4 regions of the Bradyrhizobium sp. SZCCHNRI3052 genome follow, and region 1 is predicted to be linked to each of the others. Evidence: predicted binding sites of a transcription regulator. Region 1 holds the regulator's gene; each other region holds the start of a gene.
The links. Region 1 encodes LexA, which represses DNA repair genes until DNA is damaged. Its sites were predicted from a motif close to TGTTCNNNNTGTGTTCNG; they were not measured.

Region 1 (5,122 bases):
CTATGAGGAAGCTCATTCTCCGGTCGAGGACCTGCTCGCCGTCGTCGACGCGCTCGCGCCGGGGCGGCCGGCGGCGCTGATTGCCTGCTCGCAAGGAGGCCGCACAGGATTGGGATCGGGTCAGCGCTATCAAGGCGCATCTGTGGGTCGACGGTCCCTTGCAGCGCGAGGGACGCATCTCCGGCGAGCCACGCGAGACGTTCCTGAAGAAGAACGCCGCCGCACTCCGCGCGCCGCCAACCGGCGCGACTCTCGATATGGCACCAGCCTTCCCGCGCCTCGCGGAGATCGTCGCGCCATCGCTCGTCATCTGGGGGGACTTGGACTTTCCTCACATCCAGCAGCGAAGCAGGCTGCTCGCCGCAACAATGCCGAACGGGTCAGGACATGAGCTGGCCGGAACGGCGCACCTGCCGAGCCTGGAACGTCCGCAGGAGGTCACGCGGTTGATTGCAGACTTTCTCGCGCGATCGTGAGGCAGCGGCCGGAAACGGCCCACCGCAGACGGTCAGAACGCGGGGAGCGGCCTAGGCCCTTGGCCGCGCCGTGCGCGTTCGGTTAGAAGGCGATTCATTCGATCTGCCGTCCCCGTCCGAAGGAACTCTCATGGCCCTGATGCCGGTCTCCGATGCGTTGTCCGCGGTGCTCGCCGGCGCCGAGCCGCTGGCCGAGGAGCAGGTCGGGCTGGACGAGGCGTTTCACCGCATCCTGGCGCGGGACCTCGCGGCGCTGCGGACGCAGCCGCCCGAGGCGATGTCGGCGATGGACGGCTATGCCGTGCGCGCGGTGGACGCCGCCCAGGCCAAGGCGCGGCTGAAGGTCATCGGCGAGGTCGCGGCAGGGCGGCCGTTCGATCGCGTGGTTGGACCCGGCGAGGCGGCACGGATCTTCACCGGTGGCGTTGTTCCGGAGGGCGCGGACGCGGTGGTGATCCAGGAGGACACGATCGCCGAAGACGGCCACGTCGTGATCACCGAGGCCGCGATCAAGGGCCGGCATATCCGGCCGGCGGGCGTCGACTTTCACCAGGGCATGGTGCTGCTGAAGTCCGGGCGCCGGCTCAGCGACCGCGACCTGTCGCTGGCGGCCAGCATGAATCATCCGGCGCTGCCGGTGCGGCGCCGGCCGAAGGTGGCGCTGCTCGCCACCGGCGACGAGCTGGTGATGCCGGGCTCGACGCCCGGCCCGGGCCAGATCGTCTATTCCAACGGCTACGCCTTGCGGGCGCTGGTGCGCAACGAGGGCGGGACACCGATCGATCTGGGCATCGCCGCGGATACGATGCAGGCGACTATCGCCGGCATCCGCCGGGCCCGCGAGGCCAAGGCCGACATCCTGATCACGACCGGCGGCGCCTCGGTCGGCGATCACGACCTGGTCAAGCAGGCGCTCGAAGCCGAGGGCGTCGAGATGGCGTTCTGGAAGATCGCGATGCGGCCGGGCAAGCCGATGATGCACGGACGGCTCGGCGACATCAGGGTGATCGGACTGCCCGGCAATCCGGTGTCGTCCTATGTCTGCGCCATCCTGTTCCTGGTGCCGCTGATTCGGCGGCTGCTCGGCCGCGACGAGGCCGTGATGCCGCGCGAGACCGCCCTGCTCGGCCGCGAGCTCGGGCCGAACGATTCGCGCGAGGACTATCTGCGGGCGCGGCTCGAAGAGCGCGCCGACGGCACGCTGGTCGCCACCCCGGTGAGCCAGCAGGATTCGTCGCTGCTCGGCAATCTCGCGCTCTCGCAGGCGGTGGTGATCCGGCCGGCGTTTGCGCCGAAGGCGCCTGCGGGCAGCCCGTGCGAGATCCTGCGCCTGCCGAACTGAGCCGCTTCCCCGGTAAAGCCCGGTCTGTTCATCATATTTTTAGGATTGCGGAACACACATCGAACATATAGTGTCCGTTCATGATTTGTTTTTAGTATGTTGCGGGCGACGCGATGACGGTCCGACTCCAGGGCGCTCTCAGCCGGTTTGTGCGCGAGGCGCAGCTCCTGGACTCGGACGACAACAAACCGGGGACCAGGTCGAGATGCTGACGCGCAAACAGTACGAACTTCTGCGGTTCATCAACGAGCGGCTCAAGGAAGCCGGCGTGCCGCCGTCCTTCGACGAGATGAAGGATGCGCTCGATCTGCGCTCGAAGTCCGGCATTCATCGCTTGATCACGGCGCTCGAGGAGCGCGGCTTCATCCGCCGGCTGCCCAACCGCGCCCGCGCGATCGAGGTGATCAAGCTGCCCGAGCTGTCACAGGCCGCCAACAACCGCCGCGGCTTCACCCCATCGGTGATCGAGGGCAATCTCGGCAAGGTGCGCACCAGCACTCCCGCGCTGGACGATGGCGAGCGCCCCGTCGCAGTGCCGGTGATGGGCCGCATCGCCGCCGGTACTCCGATCGAGGCGCTGCAGACGCGCAGCCACACCATCAGCGTGCCTGCCGACATGCTCGGCAACGGCGATCACTATGCGCTTGAGGTGCGCGGCGACTCCATGGTCGATGCCGGCATCCTCGACGGCGACATGGCGCTGATCCAACGCAACGAGACCGCCGACACCGGCGACATCGTGGTGGCGCTGATCGACGATGAGGAAGCGACGTTGAAGCGCTTCCGCCGCCGCGGCGCATCGATCGCGCTGGAGCCGGCCAACACCGCCTACGAGGTACGCATCCTGCCGCCGAACCGGGTGAAGATCCAAGGCAAGCTGGTCGGGCTGTACCGCAAGTACTGATCGCGAATGGGATCGGTCGATGGGCGGCGGGCGCACGCGCTTTCGCCGCCGATCGGAGGCTGCCCAGCAAAATACGTCACGCGCGAATGCACCTCATGATGTGCAGCGCGGCATGCTCAAACGCTTGTGATCGGCCGCGGGCACACGCGATGCAGATCAGCGCAGAATTGCCGCGAAGCGCGCGCTAACATCACCATCGATGTCCACTCTGATAGAGGCCTGCGCCTGTCCGGGGGGAGCGTGGGTCGGCTATCTCTCAACGAGGAGCGATCCGATGTGTGACTACAGCCTCCATGCGGTTGCGTCCCGTCCCGCCAAGGTCGGCGAGACGTTGATCTCGATGACCTTCCGTGGCACCGCCACCCGCGGCTTCGCGCTGGAGAGCGAGCCGACCGTCGCAGTCTGCATGCTGCCCGGCACCGAGTTGGCCTTCGCCGAGGACGTCCGCTACGACAGCCGCTGGCTCTGGACCCGGACGATCCGCGAGCGCGTCGCAAAGTTCAACAGCATCGAGACTCACATTCCCGATCGCCATCACGACGCGATCGAATTCGCCGATGGCCGCCACGTGCTGGTGACCCAGCTCTGCGAGGGTCAGCGCGTCACCGTGCTGCAATTGCCGGTCAGCAAGCAGCCGGCGGAGCGACGCCCGGACATCGCCGAGGACGTGCCGACTTCGCAGGCCACACCGATTCGCCGCATCAGCATCACCTGAGGGGTCTCCGCATCGGCATTTCTCTCGGTCGTGAGCGAGCTTTCGACCGTGGGAGATTTGGGTTCTGCAAGCGCAAAGTCCTCTCGGGCGAACCTCACGCCCCGGCATCGCATCGGATAGGAACGACATCCCTCGGCCGGAATTGATGTGCCGGGGGAGCCTGCCGCCGTGGTCAACAAGATCGATTGGAACAAGGCCGCCGGGATCACCGAGCCCGGCTGCGATATGCTTGTGTTCGGATGGCTGACAGTCACGGCTGACGACATCGCCATCTGGCAACGCTATCCGCGCGCTGCGTTCACGCTGGCCGAAAGCCCCTCGCTGTTTGATGGACTTGGCAACATGGACCTGGCGACACCGAGTATCATCTCGGCACGCTCGAGCTGCCCGGCACTCAGTCTTCCTCGCCCTGCTCCGTCTCCGGCGGCGTCGCATCCTGAGGCCGCGCGGCCGGCGCGCGCGGCGTCAGCGTCGTGTCGAACTCGCCGGCCTCGGCGGGCGCCGGCCACCATGGGCGGTCGGTGCCGCCGGCGCGCGCCGGCGTGACGGCGAAGCTCCTGCCCCGCTGCACCAGCATCAAGGCGCCCTGCTGCCGCAGCCGCTCGCGATCGATGACGGCCGCCGCGCAGGATGACGGCGCGGCGCGCGCGGTGACGATGAGCGCGGCACGGGCGCAATCATCCGCGAGCGCCTCGGCGCGCAGGGTCAGGGCGGCGAATCGGCCGTCGGCCATTGCGACCACGCAGCCCGCCTCGTCGCAGGAGACACCATCGGCGAGCGATGAATCCGCCGGCAGCCGGGCATCGGCGTCGGCCGCGAGCCACTCCTTGGTGGCGAACACGTCCTTGCCGGTGCGCATCACATGCAGGCGCCCGTCACGGCCGCGCACCGCCACCGCGCGCCCATCGCTGGCGATCAGCACGTCGGGCAGCGGCGTCGCGGCGGCCCACGCGGTGGCCACCACGAGCCCCACGGCGCCCGACCAGCGCAGCGGTGTGCGCAGCAGGCCGATCAGGATGACACCGAGGCTGGCCAGGATCAGTGGACCGATGCCGAAGGCCGGGATGCGCCCGACCGCGCCGGGCAGCGCCGCCACCCAGCGCGTCACCGCGATCATCCAGTCGATGCCGAGGCCCATCAGCGTCCACCAGGGACCGTCGAGCCCGAACGGCGCCGCCAAGAGGCCCATCAGGCCGGCCGGCATCACCAGCGCCGAGACGACCGGCATCGCCGCGAGATTCGCGAGCACGCCATAGGGCGTGACGCGATGGAAATGGAAGGCGGCATAGGGCGTGGTCGCGAGCCCCGCGATCAGCGAGGCCAGCAACAGCATCGCAAGCTCGCGGCCGCCCCACAGCGCGATGCGCTGCGTCGTGGAGCTGTCCGGCGTCGCAAACAGTCTGGGCAGCCCGAACTGCACCAGCGCGACCAGGCCGAGCGTCGCCGCGAACGACATCTGGAAGCTCGGATGCACCAGCGCTTCGGGAGCTGCGACCAGCACGATCATCGCGGCGACCGCGAGCGTACGGAAGGTGACGGCGCGGCGGTCGACCATGACCGCGATCAGCACCACGGCCGTCATGAAGAACGACCTTTGGGTCGCGACCTCCGCGCCTGAGAGCAACAGATAGAACGCCGCCGCGACCAGCGCTGCGGCCGCCGCCCATTTCTTGATCGGGTGGCTG
Region 2 (5,122 bases), on a different contig from region 1:
AGCGGCCTCGAAGTGTCGGCCATCGGCTTCGGCTGCATGGGCCTGAACTTCGGCTACGGTCACGCGCTCGAGAAGGACGACGCGGTCAACCTTATCCGCGCCGCCTTCGATCGCGGCGTGACATTTTTCGACACCGCCGAAATCTATGGACCGTTCACGAATGAGGAGCTGGTCGGCGACGCCCTGGCTCCCGTTCGGGACAAGGTGGTCATCGCCACCAAGTTCGGCTTTGCGATCGACCCGGCGACCGGCCGGTCATCAGGGATGAACAGCCGCCCCGAGCGCATTCGCGCGGTCGCGGAGGCATCCCTGAAGCGGCTCAAGACCGATCGCATCGATCTGTTCTATCAGCACCGCGTCGATCCGGACGTGCCGATCGAGGACGTCGCCGGCGCGGTCAAGGATCTCATCGGGCAAGGCAAGGTCAGGCACTTCGGCCTGTCCGAGCCCAGCGCCCAGACCGTACGGCGCGCGCATGCCGTCCAGTCCGTTGCCGTGCTCCAGAACGAGTATTCGCTGTGGACCCGAGGTCCCGAGAGCAACGGCATCATTCAGGCATGCGAGGAGCTCGGCATCGGCCTGGTGCCCTATAGTCCCCTGGGAAAAGGCTTTCTGACCGGCGCGATGAACGAGACGACCACGCTGGCCGACAACGACTTCCGCAGCACCCTGCCGCGCTTCACGCCCGCGGCGATGAAGGCCAACCAGGCGCTGGTCGATCTCCTCAAGCAGATCGCCGAACGCAAGGCATCCACGCCGGCCCAGATCGCGCTCGCCTGGCTGCTCGCGCAAAAGCCGTGGATCGTTCCCATTCCGGGCACGACCAAGCTCCATCGCCTCGACGAGAATCTCAAGGCCGCCGACGTCGAGCTCACTGCGGACGATCTCGCCCAGATGGAGCAGGCCGCAGTTGCGATCAAGGTTGAGGGAGAACGCTATCCCCCGCACCTGATGGCGACAACAGGGCGGTAGAACCCCTCTCCCACATCACCGGGCACTCCCATCGTGAGCGCCCGAAACCACCTGGAGGCGACGCGCCGCCGGCGGCGCGTACACCCCACAGCTTCACCGAGATCGCGCCTTCTCCTTCACACCAAGGCGCGCCCTGAATTTCAGAACGGAATGTCGTCGTCCATGTCGCTGTTGCGTCCGCCACCGCCCGCCGAAGCAACCGCGCGGCGCGGCGGCGCCATCGACGGACCGCTGCTGCCGAAATCACCGCCACCCATGTCATCGGAGAAGCTGCCGCCACCGCCGCCCCGGCCATCGAGCATCGTCAGGGTGGAGTTGAAGCCCTGCAGCACGACCTCGGTCGAGTACTTCTCGACACCGCTCTGATCGGTCCATTTGCGGGTCTGCAGCGCGCCCTCGATGTAAACCTTGGCGCCCTTCTTCAAATACTGCTCGGCGACCTTGCAAAGACCTTCGTTGAAGATCACCACGCGGTGCCACTCGGTCTTTTCCTTGCGCTCGCCTGTCGCCTTGTCGCGCCACGTTTCCGACGTCGCAATGCTCAGATTGGCGATCGGCCGCCCATCCTGCGTGCGCCGGATCTCGGGGTCCTTGCCGAGATTGCCGACCAGAATCACCTTGTTCACACTACCCGCCATCACCACTCTCCCGCGGTTCTCGATCATCGGACCGGCCGTCCACACCGGCCTCACGGCGTCCGGTGGCTAACCCTTCCTCTCGCGGCGGACCCTATACGGTTGCCGCGCGGTCCACCCGCCCTGTCCATTGCTTATCCACATATAGCAGGCGGAAGGCCATTGTTCCAGTTTTGTTCGCGCGCATATGTCTACAACCGTGCGTCGAGTTCCACGGAACTCGATGGAACCGCAAGTTCTCGCAATGGAACCCGGAAAAAGTTCCCTTATTCACGAAAAAGGGATTAATTTTCATTAAGTTAGCCGGCCTCACTTCCTCCTCGGCTGTGGCTTTTGGGAGACGGTATCCAGGGTTGAATCGCGTATATTTGAGGATGGATTGGGGCCGCAAGCGTGGTCGCACCAACTTCACAGACGAGCGTCTCCGGGGACCATTTTGGAGACGCCCAACGCGGGAGACTTGGGATGAAACGAATTTTTCTCGGAGCTGTCAGCTTGATGGTTTTGGGGGCGCTGACGCCGGCGGGAGCCGCCGATCTCGCCGCCCGCCCGTACACGAAGGCCCCGGTGATGGCGCCGGCGCCGCTTCCGACCTGGGCCGGCTTCTACCTCGGCCTGCAGGGCGGCGGCGGCTGGGGCCGCAGCAACGAGACCTTCTTCGGGGCGCCGAATACGGCGATCTTTGCCGGCACCCAGAACTATGACACCAGCGGCGGCTTCGTCGGCGGTGTGGTCGGCTACAACTGGCAGGTCGACAACATCGTGTTCGGTCTCGAGGGCGACTATCACTGGGCCGACATCAACGGCCGGTCGGGCGTCGTCAACGCCGGTCTCGGCGATACCTACTTCACCAGGCTGCGCGGCTTCGGCGACATCAAGGGCCGCCTCGGCTGGGCTGCGGGTCCGGCGCTGTTCTTTGTCAGCGGCGGCGCTGCCGTCGGCGATCTCCAGCACCGCTACGACGCGGCGCTCAATGGTGGCGCGGCCAATAGCTTCGCTCAGAACAACTGGCGCTGGGGCTGGACGATCGGTGCCGGCGCCGAGTACATGTTCGCGCCGAACTGGTCGGCCAAGGTCGAATACAACTATCTCGACTTCGGCAAGAGCTCGATTCAGTACAGCGCGGTTCCGACCAACCGCTCCGAGTGGAGCGACACCGTGCACACCGTCAAGGCGGGCGTCTCCTATCACTTCGGCGGCCCGATCGTGTCGCGCTACTGATTGCACGCAAAAAGCGAATATGTCGAAAGGCCGGCCTCGCGCCGGCCTTTTTTGTGTGCCAGAACCGGCACTTGCCGAGCCGTTGTGTCCTTTGGGTGACGGCTTTTTACGGCGGAAGGAGCTATCAACGTCCGGCGGGTGGGCGTTGGTGAGAGCGTGCGTGCGGGCGTCGGACGTGGTTTGGGGAATGCGATGAGAAGGCTGTTGCTGGGGGCGACAACTTCGCTGGCGCTGGGGATTGCGCCGGCCATCGCTGCCGATCTGCCCGCGCGCACCTTCACCAAAGCGCCTGCGATGATCACGACGATCTATGATTGGAGTGGCTTCTATATCGGCCTGAATGCCGGCGGCGCAGCGGCCCGCACCTGCTGGACCAACAAGGTCAGCTTTGCCGGCGTGGCCGCAACCAACGCGGAAGGCTGCCATGATGCGACCGGCGCGCTGGCGGGCGGCCAGATCGGCTATCGCTGGCAGGCTGGCGGCTGGGTGTTCGGCATCGAAGGTCAAGGCAACTGGGCCAACCTCAAGGGCAGCAACACCAGCCAGTTCGCCCCGGCCGTGACCAACCAGACCAAGATCAACGGCATCGGCGTGTTCAGCGGCCAGATCGGCTATTCCTGGAACAACGTGCTCTGGTACGTGAAGGGTGGCGCCGCGGTCGCGGGTGAGAAGTACAACGGCCTCTCCACGGCCACGGGTGTGGTGCTCGACCAGTCCAGCGCCACGCGCTGGGGGGCTGCGGTCGGGACTGGTGTCGAGGTCGGCTTCGCCAAGAACTGGTCGGTCGCAGCCGAATACGAGCACCTGTTCATGGGCAACCGCACCCTCGGCTTCTCGGGTGTTCCCCTTGGAGCTGCGGGCCGGACCGATGCGGTCGGCCAGGACGTCGACATGGCGACGGTCCGCGTGAACTATCGCTGGGGCGGTCCCGTCGTTTCCAAGCACTGACCCTCGAGGGCTGACACTCGGGATCTCACGCGGCGGCGCTTGCCCGGCCTGTCGTCACTCACGCTGTGACACAGCTCCCCCGTCGGCACTGGCAGTCGCCGTCTTTACCCGCGCTTAAGCACGATCGGCACATCCCGCCACGCGGCTCGTCCCGGTCACGAGTTTGGAAAGCAGTCTCCCTTACAACCAGCCACAGGCCACCTTCGCGTGGGCCCGGATCGGAGGGATCCGGAGCGTGGTGTATTGGGACTGGGGAGAGACGAATGCAGAAGACGACCTTGATCTTGACCGCCAGCGCCGCGGCGCTGGGGCTGGCGCCGGCCTCAGCGGCCGACTTCGCGACGCGCCCTTACAGCAAGGCGCCGCCGCCGGCCTATGTCACGCCGCTGCCGAACTGGGCCGGATTCTACCTCGGCGTCAATGGCGGCGCCGACTGGAGCCACAATTGCTGGACGCTCAATCGCGTCGGCGGCGTGCCGGTGGTGCCGACCCAGTCCGAAGGCTGCCACAACGCCTCGAGCGGCCTGGTCGGCGGCCAGGTCGGCTATCGCTGGCAAGCGGCGAGCTGGGTGTTCGGCGTCGAGGCCCAGGGCGACTGGACCGGCCTGAAGTCGTCCAATGCGAGCACGGCTGCGCTGGCCGCGGGCATCACCAACACCACCAAGACCGATGCGATCGGCCTGTTCACCGGCCAGGTCGGCTACGCCTGGGGCAACGTGCTCTGGTACGTGAAGGGCGGTGCCGCCGTCACCCACAACAAATACACCGGCACGGCGAATGCGGCCGCGCCCTTCCCGGTCGGCACGCTGCTGGATTCCGCCAGTGAGACCCGCTGGGGCGGCACCGTCGGCACCGGCGTCGAGTTCGGCTTCGCACCGAACTGGTCGGTCGCCGTCGAGTACGATCACCTGTTCATGGGCTCGCGCGACATCACCTTCCCGGCCACCGCAACCGTGCTGTCGCGCGTCGACACCATCAAGCAGGACATCGACATGGCGACCGTCCGGGTGAACTATCGTTTCGGAGCGCCGATGGGCACCCGCTACTGAAGAAAGTCACCGCTCGCACGCATTCGGAAAGGCCGGCCGTCGCGCCGGCCTTTTTCGTGTCAACAGCCCGGCAGCGTCGCGGCTTTTTCGTGCTAAATATATGATTTATAACGCTTTTTCATTTCTGTGGCGGGCGCGTTACAGCCTCTCCGGGATGCCCTGTGTATGACTTGCCCATCGCTTGTCATTCCAACCTCCCGGGGGAGAATTTGATGAAGAAGTTGCTTGTGATCACGACGGCGCTCGTCGGCATCGCATCCGCCACATCCGCGTCGGCGGCCGACATGGCGGCCCGCC
Region 3 (5,122 bases), on a different contig from region 1:
GCCGCTTCGGTGCCCGATCTTCACGCGATTACGATCACGCTGCCCGGCCGAACCGGGATAGAACGCGTAAAACCTCAGGACGTCGTTTTGAAAAGCTCCTTGTTGAACAGCACGTTTTCGTATCACGCAGCTTGGCGCGGGCGCCGGATCGGCGCTTGGCTGGTCGCCTGCGCCGTGACGATATGCTCTGTCGCCGGTGCGTCCGGTCACGCCGCCGCGCAGGGCACGCCGGCTCCGAAATCAGGCCCGAAGAGCGGCTCCCAGCTCAGCGCCTCCGACCAGCAGCGGGCCGGCCAGAGCCCCTCGACCACCCAGACGGCCCCGCCCAACCCGGTCATTCCCGATCCCCGGCGCAACGTGCCGGCCAGCATCTTCACCTCGTTCGACGCCAACCAGAAGGCGCAGGCGGCCAAGGTCAGCGCCTATCTGTCGTCGCTGCAGACCCTGGTCGGGAACTTCGTCCAGGTCGGCCCGGACGGCAGCAAGACCAAGGGCGATTTCTACATCCAGAAGCCCGGCAAGGTCCGCTTCGAATACGAGCCGCCGACGCCGATCGACATCATCGCCGACGGCTCTTCCTTGGTGGTGCGCGACCGCAAGCTCGCGACCCAGGACGTCTATCCGCTGTCGCAGACGCCGCTGCGTTATCTGCTGTCCGACCGCATCGACCTGTTGAAGGACACCAACGTGATCGCGGTCGCCGCCGACGACCTCTACGTCACGATCACGATCGAAGAGAAGCAGGCCCTGATCGGGACCAGCCGGCTGATGCTGATGCTCGGCGCCAAGGACGGCCAGCTCAAGCAGTGGACCGTGACCGATCCGCAGGGCTACGACACCACGATTGCCGTCTACAATCTGGATACGACCAAGAAGCTCGATCCGGCGATGTTCAAGATCGACTTCACGGCCTATCCGAGCACGCCGCCGGGCTGACGCCGCTTCTCGCGCTCGCTCAGCGCGATTCGAGCCCGCGCACCTTCCATTGCGCTTCTGACAGTGCGAGCTTCTCGAAGCGCTTGCGCGCCTCCTCGAGGTCATCGGCCGGAAGCGCGTCGCAGCCGGGCCGGTCGCGCAGGATCATCGACGTCGTCGCCCAGCTGAGCCGCGCGGCCTTGCAGGCCAGCAGCAGGTCCGTGATGCGGTCCTCCTCCAGCAGCGATTCGATCGTCTCGATGGTGACGACGCAGAGCAGCGCCAGCGCTGCGATCACGGCAGGGAAATCGCCGGTGGCGCAGAAGCGGTTGACGGCGGAGTCGCCGAGCTTGCCGGTCCGGCTGAGGGCGGCAACCTCGGCCTTGACCTGCTGATAATCCCAGATCGCGCGCATTGCCGCGCCGGGCGAGCGGGTCGGCGTCGCCTGCAGGGTGGCGCGGGTCGCCGGCGGCGCGGCCTTGATGAAGCGGGCGCGGGCGCCCTCGCTGGCCGCGGCGACGAAGGCCCGCGACAGCTTGGCCGGCAGGTCGGTGCGCAGCGCCAGCTTCTCGGCGAGATCCTCGTCGCGCTCGGCGATCTTGAACAGGCTGCGATAGCCGTCCTCGGACAGCCGGGCGGAAAGATTCTGCGCCAGCGCCATGCGCACCGCCGGAAAGCCGCGCGCGATCAGCTGCGTCGTGAGGCTGTCGCCGATGCCCCTGCGGCTGGCGATCGCGACGAGATGCGCCGGGCTGCCGGTGCGGATGAACTCGGCGAGATCGCGCTCGGTCAGCACCGCCGCCTTGGCCAGCATCGGCCCGGCGACGCGCAATTCGGGGTGAACGGCGAGCATCCGCGCCGTCGCGTAAGGCGCGCGCTCGACGCCGGCGAGCGCCATGCTCAGCTCGGCGAGCAACTCGGTCGCGACCTGCGGCATCAGCCGGGCGAACATCTGATCGTAGAGATCGAGCTGCTCGGCGGACGCCGGCCGCGGACCGGCCAGGAACAGGCTGGTGGTCCGGCGCAGCATGTCGGTGGCGAGCTCGGACACCGTCCGCGCATCACCGGCGGGCGTCTTGGCGGTCGGAGCTGCCGCAGGCGCTGGAGGCATCGCACGTCCCTCGTTGGGCGCCTCCCTCGGCTGTGACGGAGGCGCGGGTCGATCATCAATTGAGGAAGAATGCGAAGGCCGGACTAAAGGGGCGTTAAGCGCAGCGGGCGGAGCTGAAACCCCACGCGGCTGTCGTTAATGGATTGCGGCAGAGCGCGGCAACAACGATGTTCCCGTATTGTTCTTGCGAACGATGCCGGCTTCCGCTAGCCTCCTTGTCCGGGAGGGGCATCATGGTCCAGCGCGTTTCCACCGTCGCCTTCGAGGGGATCGAGGCCCGCGCGGTCGACGTGCAGGTCCAGGTCGCGCCGGGGCTGCCGGCGTTTGCGATCGTCGGATTGCCGGACAAGGCCGTGTCCGAGGCGCGCGAGCGGGTCCGTTCGGCGCTGATCGCTTCGGGCCTGGCGCTGCCGGCGCGGCGCATCACCGTCAACCTGGCGCCAGCCGACGTGCCCAAGGAAGGCAGCCATTACGATCTGCCGATCGCGCTCGGCCTGATGGCCGCGATCGGGGCCATTCCGCCGGATGCGCTCGGCGGCTTCACGGTGCTCGGCGAGCTCGGACTCGACGGCTCGATCGCGCCGGTTGCTGGCGTGCTGCCGACGGCGATCGGCGCCAATGCGCGCGAGGAAGGATTGATCTGCCCGGCCGCCTGCGGCGCCGAGGCGGCGTGGGCGAGCCCGGACCTGCAGATCATCGCGGCGAGCTCGCTGATCCAGATCGCCAACCATTTCAAGGGCACGCAGGTGCTGTCGCGGCCGCAGCCGAAGATCCAGGAGGCACCCGCCAGTCTGCTCGATCTGCGCGACATCAAGGGCCAGGAGAGCGGCAAGCGCGCGCTCGAGATCGCGGCCGCCGGCGGGCATCATCTGCTGATGATCGGCTCGCCCGGCGCCGGCAAGTCGATGCTGGCGGCGCGGCTGCCCTCGATCCTGCCGCCGCTGTCGCCGGCGGAGCTCTTGGAAGTCTCGATGATCGCCTCGGTCGCCGGCGAGATCGAGGGCGGCGCGCTGACGTCGCGACGGCCGTTCCGCAGCCCGCATCATTCCGCGAGCATGGCGGCGCTGACCGGCGGCGGCCTGCGCGCCCGCCCCGGCGAGATCTCGCTGGCGCATCAGGGCGTGCTGTTCCTCGACGAGCTGCCGGAGTTCGATCCGCGCGTGCTGGATTCGCTGCGCCAGCCGCTGGAGAATGGCGAGGTCTCGATCTCGCGCGCCAACCACCGCGTCACCTACCCTGCCCGCTTCATGCTGGTCGCGGCGATGAATCCGTGCCGCTGCGGCAACGCCTTCGAGCCCGGCTACGCCTGCAAGCGCGGCCGCATCGACCGCTGCACCGCCGACTACCAGATGCGCATCTCCGGCCCGCTGATGGACCGCATCGACCTGCGCATCGAGGTCCCCGCCGTCACCGCCGCCGACCTCATCCTGCCGCCCGCCAAGGAAGGCTCGGCCGAGGTCGCCGCCCGCGTCGCCGCTGCACGCGACCTGCAGCGCGAGCGCTATGCCAAGGCCGGCCTGCCACACATCCGGACCAACGCCGAGGCCCCCGCCGCCGTGCTCGACGAGGTCGCCAGGCTGGATGCGCCCGGCCAGAAGCTGCTGCGCGAAGCCGCCGAGACGATGCGGCTGTCCGCCCGCGGCTATCACCGCGTGCTGCGCGTGGCGCGGACGCTCGCCGATCTCGACCACACTGATGCGATCGGCCGGCTGCATCTGGCCGAGGCGCTGTCGTATCGCGCGCTGGCGGAGGACAATCGCCACGCGGCGTAAGGGCGCCCCCTCCCCCTCAACACTCTGGTAACGACTTCTCTTTACGCTCCGACAACCATAAGGCCCGCGTTCCGTCATTAGGCCTGCCCCGTCGGTGCGTATCATGTTGCGTTTCAAGGTCCTTGTCTCGGCCGTGCCGCTGATCGCGGCCGCAGTCATCGCCAGACTCGAATTGGCGCCCTCCCCGCAGCCCTGCATTGCCGTCGGCGCCGACAGCATCTCGCGCGGCTCGGCGCCGTTTACCGCCGATCTCCATGTCGACTTCACCGATGACCCGGCGCTCGCCACTATCAGCGTGGCGCTGGCCGACAGTCCGGAGACGGCCGATTTCGTCGTGGTCGACGATGTGCTCGCCAAGGAGGATCGTGGCTGCGGCATGACTGCCGCGACCGCGGTCGTCGCGATCGCCGCCGATCCGCATCCTGACGTGCCCCGAATCCATCTCGCCAAGGACAGCGCAGCAGATGCTCACGCCGACGATCGCATCCACGTCCGCTCCAGCCACGCCACGGCGCGAGACGCCGCCGCGCTCATCGTCTCGGCCCGCGGCCATGACTCACCGCCCGCCGATCCGGTTCTGTGAGTCGGGCTAACGCCCGGTTCACCATCTCAGCACGGCTTCATCGCGCGTGCAGACCTTTCAAAGTCTCAGCAATACCGACGCCGCATGGTGCGGGCCGGCCATGACATTGGGATCGAAATCGTCGGGGGTGATCGAGATGGGACCGATTTTTCACGTCAGGCTGCGCCTGCGCCGGTTCATGCGCCGTCACCGGACCATCTTCGCCATCCTGCGCTCGCTGATGATCTTCTCCGCCGGCTTCGGCGGCGCGTACGGCTTCATCAAGGCCAGCATCTCCGACAACTCCGGCTATAACCCGCACACGTTCGCGATCGGCGCCAGCTTCCTGTTCGCGCTCGCCTGCGTCGGCCTGGCCACGCTCAGCATGCGGCTGCGCTTCGTCGCCAGGAAGATGCACAAGATTGCGCTCCACAACGAGGTGCTGGCCGACCGGAACTGGGAGCTGCAGGAAGCCGAGCAGCGCGCCCGCAATCTGTTCGAGCAGCAGGGCGACCTCATCGTCATGCGCGCGCGCGACGGCAGCATCATCTTCGTCAACGACGCCTATTGCCGGATGGCGGGGATAGATCGCGACAACCTGCTCGGCAGCGCGTTCACCTTTGAGCTGATCGAGCAGGGCGACAGCGCGCTGGAGCCGAACGGCACGCGCGTCCACGACCAGCGTATCGAGAGCGCGATCGGGCCGCGCTGGATCGCGTGGCGCGAGGCGCTGGTGCGTTCCGACGCCGGCCAGCCCGCCGT
Region 4 (5,122 bases), on a different contig from region 1:
GAGCGGCCCGACCAGGACCCGCGCAACCGCGCGCAGCCGGTCGCGCAGGCTGATTGCGGCATAGGGAGACCGGGCATAGCGGAAGACGCCAGCGCGCGGCCGGCCGGCGGTGGCGACGCTCTGGACGAACTGCATGGTTTCATCGATCCAGCCGGGATCGAGCATCGCGCCGGCGGGCAGAAACATCAGCCAGGGCGCACGCGCGCTGGCGGCCCCTGCAGCCAGGGCCGCGGCCTGGGAGCCCTCGAACTTCATGAAGTGGCAGCCGGCGACGTCCGCGACCCGCTCGATCACGCTGGAATCGGGCGAGCGATCGACCAGCAGCACCTCGGTGACGACACCGGCCGCGGCGCCCGGCACCAGCGCGGACAGGGTGGCCACGGCGGTCTGCTCGACACCTTCGGTCGGAATGATCACGCTCAGCATGAAACTGGCATCGCTATCTGTCGCGCCTCCGGCATGACTGTTATCATCTTGTCATAGCTAAATCAGCCCGCTGCGCTGCGGAATTTTGCAGCACGCACCTGGCCGCGCCGTTCGGGGCTGCGCCCGAACGGTGCTATTTCAAGGTGCCGTGTTGCTGAAGCTCGCGCTTGACTGGCTCAGTCGCCTGCCTGTGTCGGCGTGGTGCCGCCGGCGCTGTTCGGCCACACCCAGTCGCGGATCGCCGGCATGTCCTCGCCATGCGCGCGGATGTAGCGGGCATGCTCGATCAGCGCATCGCGGAATTTCTGCTTCACATGGGCCGCCGACACGCTGAGGCCGGGCACGCGCTCGATCGCCTCGATGGCGAGGTGGAAACGGTCGAGCTCGTTGAGCACGACCATGTCGAACGGCGTCGTCGTGGTGCCTTCCTCGATGAAGCCGCGCACATGCAATCCGGCATGGTTGGTGCGGCTGTAGGTGAGGCGATGGATCAGATACGGATAGCCGTGATAGGCGAAGATCACCGGCTTGTTGGTGGTGAACAGGCTGTCGAAGTCGCGGTCGCTGAGGCCGTGCGGATGGTCCTGCTTCGGCTGCAGGGTCATGAGGTCGACGACGTTGACCACGCGTATCTTCAGGTCGGGCAATTCCTTGCGCAGCAGGTCGACGGCTGCGAGCGTCTCCAGGGTCGGGACATCTCCGGCGCAGGCCATCACCACGTCGGGCTCCTCGTCGGCGGGCTCGGTGCCGGCCCAAGACCAGATGCCGATGCCGGCGTCGCAATGCGTCGCCGCCTCCTGCATCGACAGCCATTGCGGCGCCGGCTGCTTGCCGGCAACGATGACGTTGATGCGGTCGTAGGTGCGCAGGCAGTGGTCCGCGATCCACAACAGCGTGTTGGCGTCCGGCGGGAAGTAGATGCGGACGATGTCCGCCTTCTTGTTGGCGACGAGGTCGACGAAGCCGGGGTCCTGATGGCTGAAGCCGTTATGGTCCTGCCGCCAGACATGCGAGGTCAGGAGATAGTTCAGCGACGCGATCGGGCGCCGCCACGGCAGCTCGCGTGACACCTTCAGCCATTTGGCGTGCTGGTTGAACATCGAATCGACGATGTGGATGAACGCCTCGTAGCAGGAGAACAGGCCGTGGCGGCCGGTGAGCAGATAGCCCTCCAGCCAGCCCTGGCAGAGATGCTCGCTCAGTACCTCCATCACGCGGCCGTCATGGGCGAGGTGGACATCGTAGGGCTCGATGCCTTCCATCCACACCCGCTCGGTGACCTCGAATACGGCATCGAGCCGGTTCGAGGCGGTCTCGTCCGGGCCCATGATGCGGAAGTTGCGTGTCTCTGCATTCAGCGTGATCACGTCGCGCAGGAACTTGCCGAGCTCGCGCGTGGCTTCAGCCATGGTCTGGCCCGGAGAGGACACCTCGACCGCAAAATGCTGGTAGTCTGGGAGCCTGAGCTCGCGCTTGAGCAGACCGCCATTGGCATGCAGGTTGGCGCCCATGCGCCGCGTGCCCTTCGGCGCCAGTGCCTGCAGCTCCGGCACGAGCCGGCCGTGGGCGTCGAACAGCGTTTCCGGCTCGTAGCTTTTCATCCACGCTTCGAGCAGCGCGAGATGCTCGGGCTTGCCGCGCGGATTGGTGATCGGCACCTGATGGGCGCGCCAGAAGCCTTCGACCTTGAGGCCGTCGACCTCCTTCGGCCCGGTCCAGCCCTTCGGGCTGCGCAGCACGATCATCGGCCAGCGCGGCCGTTGGATCGTTGCATCCGGCTGACGCGCATTCTGCTGGATCGAGCGGATGCTCGCGAGCGCGACATCGAGCGCGTCCGCCATCTGGCGATGCATCGCCTTCGGCTCCGCGCCTTCGACGAACAGCGGCTCGTAGCCGTAACCTTCGAACAGGCATTTGATCTCGGCATCGCCCATGCGGCCGAGCACGGTCGGATTGGCGATCTTGTAGCCGTTGAGATGCAAAATCGGCAGCACCGCGCCGTCATGGGCCGGGTTCAGGAACTTGTTCGAATGCCAGGATGCGGCGAGGGGCCCGGTCTCGGCTTCGCCGTCGCCGACCACGCAGGCCACGATCAGATCGGGGTTGTCGAACGCCGCACCATAGGCGTGGACCAGGGCGTAGCCGAGCTCGCCGCCTTCATGGATCGAGCCCGGCGTCTCGGGCGCGGCATGGCTCGGAATGCCGCCGGGGAAGGAGAACTGCCGGAACAGCTTGCGCAGGCCATCGGCATCGCGCGTGATGTCCGGATAGATCTCGCTGTAGCTGCCTTCGAGATAGGTGTTGGCGACCATGCCGGGGCCGCCATGGCCGGGACCGCACACGTAGATGACGTCGAGATCCTGCGCCTGGATGGCGCGATTGAGATGGGCGTAGATGAAATTCAGTCCGGGCGTCGTCCCCCAGTGGCCGAGCAGGCGCGGCTTGACGTGCTCCGCTTTCAGCGGCTCGCGCAGCAGCGGGTTGTCCAGCAGATAGATCTGCCCGACCGAGAGATAGTTCGCCGCGCGCCAATAGCGATCGAGCAGGTCGAGATCGTCGGCCGTGTTGGTCTGGTGGGAAGACGTGATGTTCATGGAACCTCGCTTGCCGTCCGCTTCGCGCCTGCGGGAAGTGCATTAGAGTAACGCCGCACCATTCCGTTCCAGTGCGCTGCGAAGGATAGAACGGGAATGTGATGGTTGGCCTTCCGTGGCTCCAGAACCGTTCCGAGACGTTGTTCTCTTTTGTTCTTGTATTGTTCTTTTTGTGTGCTATGTCTTGGCCATGAGCCGAGCATCTTCACATGCCCTCAAGCGCCCGCCGGTCCCGGTGCCCTCCGAGCCGGTGGGCGCGCCTTCATCTGGCCCGGAAAACGACTTCCCCGAACTCGCGGTCGCCATCGAACGGGGCCGGCGCCGCGGCCGGGGTGCACAATCCAATGCGAGCGGCCGCTACGAAGCGGAGGCTCGCGTCGTCTTCGACGATGGCTGGCAGAGTCTCGAGGACTTGCCGCCGTTCAAGACCACGGTCGCGACCGATACCTCGCGCAAGGTCATCACCCGCAACGACTCGCCGGACATCGGTTTCGATCGCTCGATCAACCCGTATCGCGGCTGCGAGCACGGCTGTGTCTACTGCTTCGCGCGGCCGACCCATGCGTTTCTCGGGCTGTCGCCTGGTCTTGATTTTGAATCCAAGCTGTTCGTGAAGCCGGATGCGCCCGCGCTCCTGGAAAAGGAGCTCGCGGCCAGCGGCTACGAGCCGCGGATGATCGCGATCGGAACCAACACCGATCCCTATCAGCCGATCGAGCGCGAGCGGAAGATCATGCGCGGCATCCTCGAGGTGCTGGAAAAGGTTGGCCATCCCGTCGGGATCGTGACCAAGTCGGCGCTGGTGATGCGTGATGCCGACATCCTGGCGCGGATGGCCAAGAGGAACCTGGCGAAGGTCGCGATCTCCGTGACCACGCTGGATCCGAAGCTGGCGCGCACCATGGAGCCGCGGGCCTCGACGCCGTCGAAACGGCTGGAGGCGCTGCAGGCGCTGTCCAGGGCCGGCATTCCGACCACGGTGATGGTGGCGCCGGTGATCCCGGCGCTGAACGACAGCGAGATCGAGCGCATCCTCGATGCCGCCGCCCATGCCGGCGTCAAGGAGGCGGCCTATGTGCTGCTGCGCCTTCCGCTGGAGGTGCGCGACCTGTTCCGCGAATGGCTGCTCGAGCATTATCCCGACCGCTACCGCCACGTCTTCACCCTGATCCGCGACATGCGCGGCGGCCGCGATTACGACTCGCAATGGGGCACGCGAATGAAGGGGACGGGCCCGATGGCCTGGATGATCGGCCGCCGCTTCGAGATCGCCTGCGAAAAGCTCGGCCTGAACAAGCGCCGGACCAAGTTGACGACCGATCATTTCGTCCGGCCGAAGGGCGGCGGGCAGCAACTCAGCCTGTTCTGAAGCGTGCGGAGAGCAGTTGATGAGCGCACAAGCGAGCGTTCCGCGGTTCACCGTCATCACACTCGGTGTATCCGAGATGCGGCGGAGCATCGCCTTCTATACGTCGCTCGGCTTCGCCCGAAAATTCCGCGCGACCGGAGAGGCCGTGGCATTCTTCGAGACCGGCGGGACGGTGCTGGCGCTGTACCCGTGGGGCGCGCTCGCCGATGATGCGGGCGTGCCGGACGCACCGCGCCCCCAGGCATTCCGCGGCGTGACGCTGGCATGGAACTGCCGCTCGGAGGCCGAGGTCGATGCGGCGCTCGCGTCGGCGGTGGAGAAAGGCGCGATGCTGCTGAAGCCGGCGCAACGAACCGACTATGGCGGTTACAGCGGCTACTTCTCCGATCCGGACGGTCATGTCTGGGAAGTGGTGATCGCGCCGGGGATTGATGTCGGCAAGGATGATCGAGTGCATCTGCCGGCGTAGTCGGTCGCGGGCAAGGGGCGAATAGCGGGGAATGAGGTCCGTTCGGGGTTGCGCCGCCGCGGGCCGTTTCGCACCATGCCCGCCATGATTCGCGACCAATCGAAAAAGCCGGGCAGGGCGAAGGCGACGAGCGGCGCCGTGGCGAAGAGCGCACCTGCAAAGGCCGCAACCAAGCCTGTTGCCACGAATGCTGCCGGCAGGTCGGCCGCCAAGCTCGGCAAGGGCGTCATCGCGGTGGCGCCGCCGAGCTTCCGGCGGGAGCGA

Region 2: a site for LexA is predicted at 1,771-1,788, ahead of QW887_RS04665 (single-stranded DNA-binding protein). Genes of this name have one in related genera too.
Region 3: a site for LexA is predicted at 2,195-2,212, ahead of QW887_RS15155 (YifB family Mg chelatase-like AAA ATPase). Genes of this name have one in related genera too.
Region 4: a site for LexA is predicted at 3,172-3,189, ahead of QW887_RS09010 (PA0069 family radical SAM protein). Genes of this name have one in related genera too.

The regions. Positions count from the first base shown of each region.
Region 1 is NZ_JAUETW010000007.1:341,898-347,019, reverse strand. Features, by position in the region: gene QW887_RS34945 (alpha/beta fold hydrolase) at 1-391, shown strand, start outside; gene glp (gephyrin-like molybdotransferase Glp) at 607-1,818, shown strand; gene lexA (transcriptional repressor LexA) at 2,024-2,722, shown strand; gene QW887_RS21110 (hypothetical protein) at 2,997-3,437, shown strand; gene QW887_RS21105 (ComEC/Rec2 family competence protein) at 3,832-5,122, opposite strand, start outside.
Region 2 is NZ_JAUETW010000001.1:1,017,561-1,022,682, forward strand. Features, by position in the region: gene QW887_RS04660 (aldo/keto reductase) at 1-972, shown strand, start outside; gene QW887_RS04665 (single-stranded DNA-binding protein) at 1,113-1,610, opposite strand; gene QW887_RS04670 (outer membrane protein) at 2,073-2,828, shown strand; gene QW887_RS04675 (outer membrane protein) at 3,021-3,776, shown strand; gene QW887_RS04680 (outer membrane protein) at 4,040-4,825, shown strand; gene QW887_RS04685 (outer membrane protein) at 5,038-5,122, shown strand, end outside.
Region 3 is NZ_JAUETW010000004.1:327,466-332,587, reverse strand. Features, by position in the region: gene QW887_RS15165 (outer membrane lipoprotein carrier protein LolA) at 175-936, shown strand; gene QW887_RS15160 (DUF2336 domain-containing protein) at 956-2,026, opposite strand; gene QW887_RS15155 (YifB family Mg chelatase-like AAA ATPase) at 2,260-3,798, shown strand; gene QW887_RS15150 (hypothetical protein) at 3,902-4,381, shown strand; gene QW887_RS15145 (PAS domain-containing hybrid sensor histidine kinase/response regulator) at 4,518-5,122, shown strand, end outside.
Region 4 is NZ_JAUETW010000002.1:830,550-835,671, forward strand. Features, by position in the region: gene QW887_RS09000 (glycosyl transferase) at 1-426, opposite strand, end outside; gene QW887_RS09005 (phosphoketolase family protein) at 603-3,020, opposite strand; gene QW887_RS09010 (PA0069 family radical SAM protein) at 3,211-4,389, shown strand; gene QW887_RS09015 (VOC family protein) at 4,409-4,858, shown strand; gene QW887_RS09020 (ribonuclease HII) at 4,934-5,122, shown strand, end outside.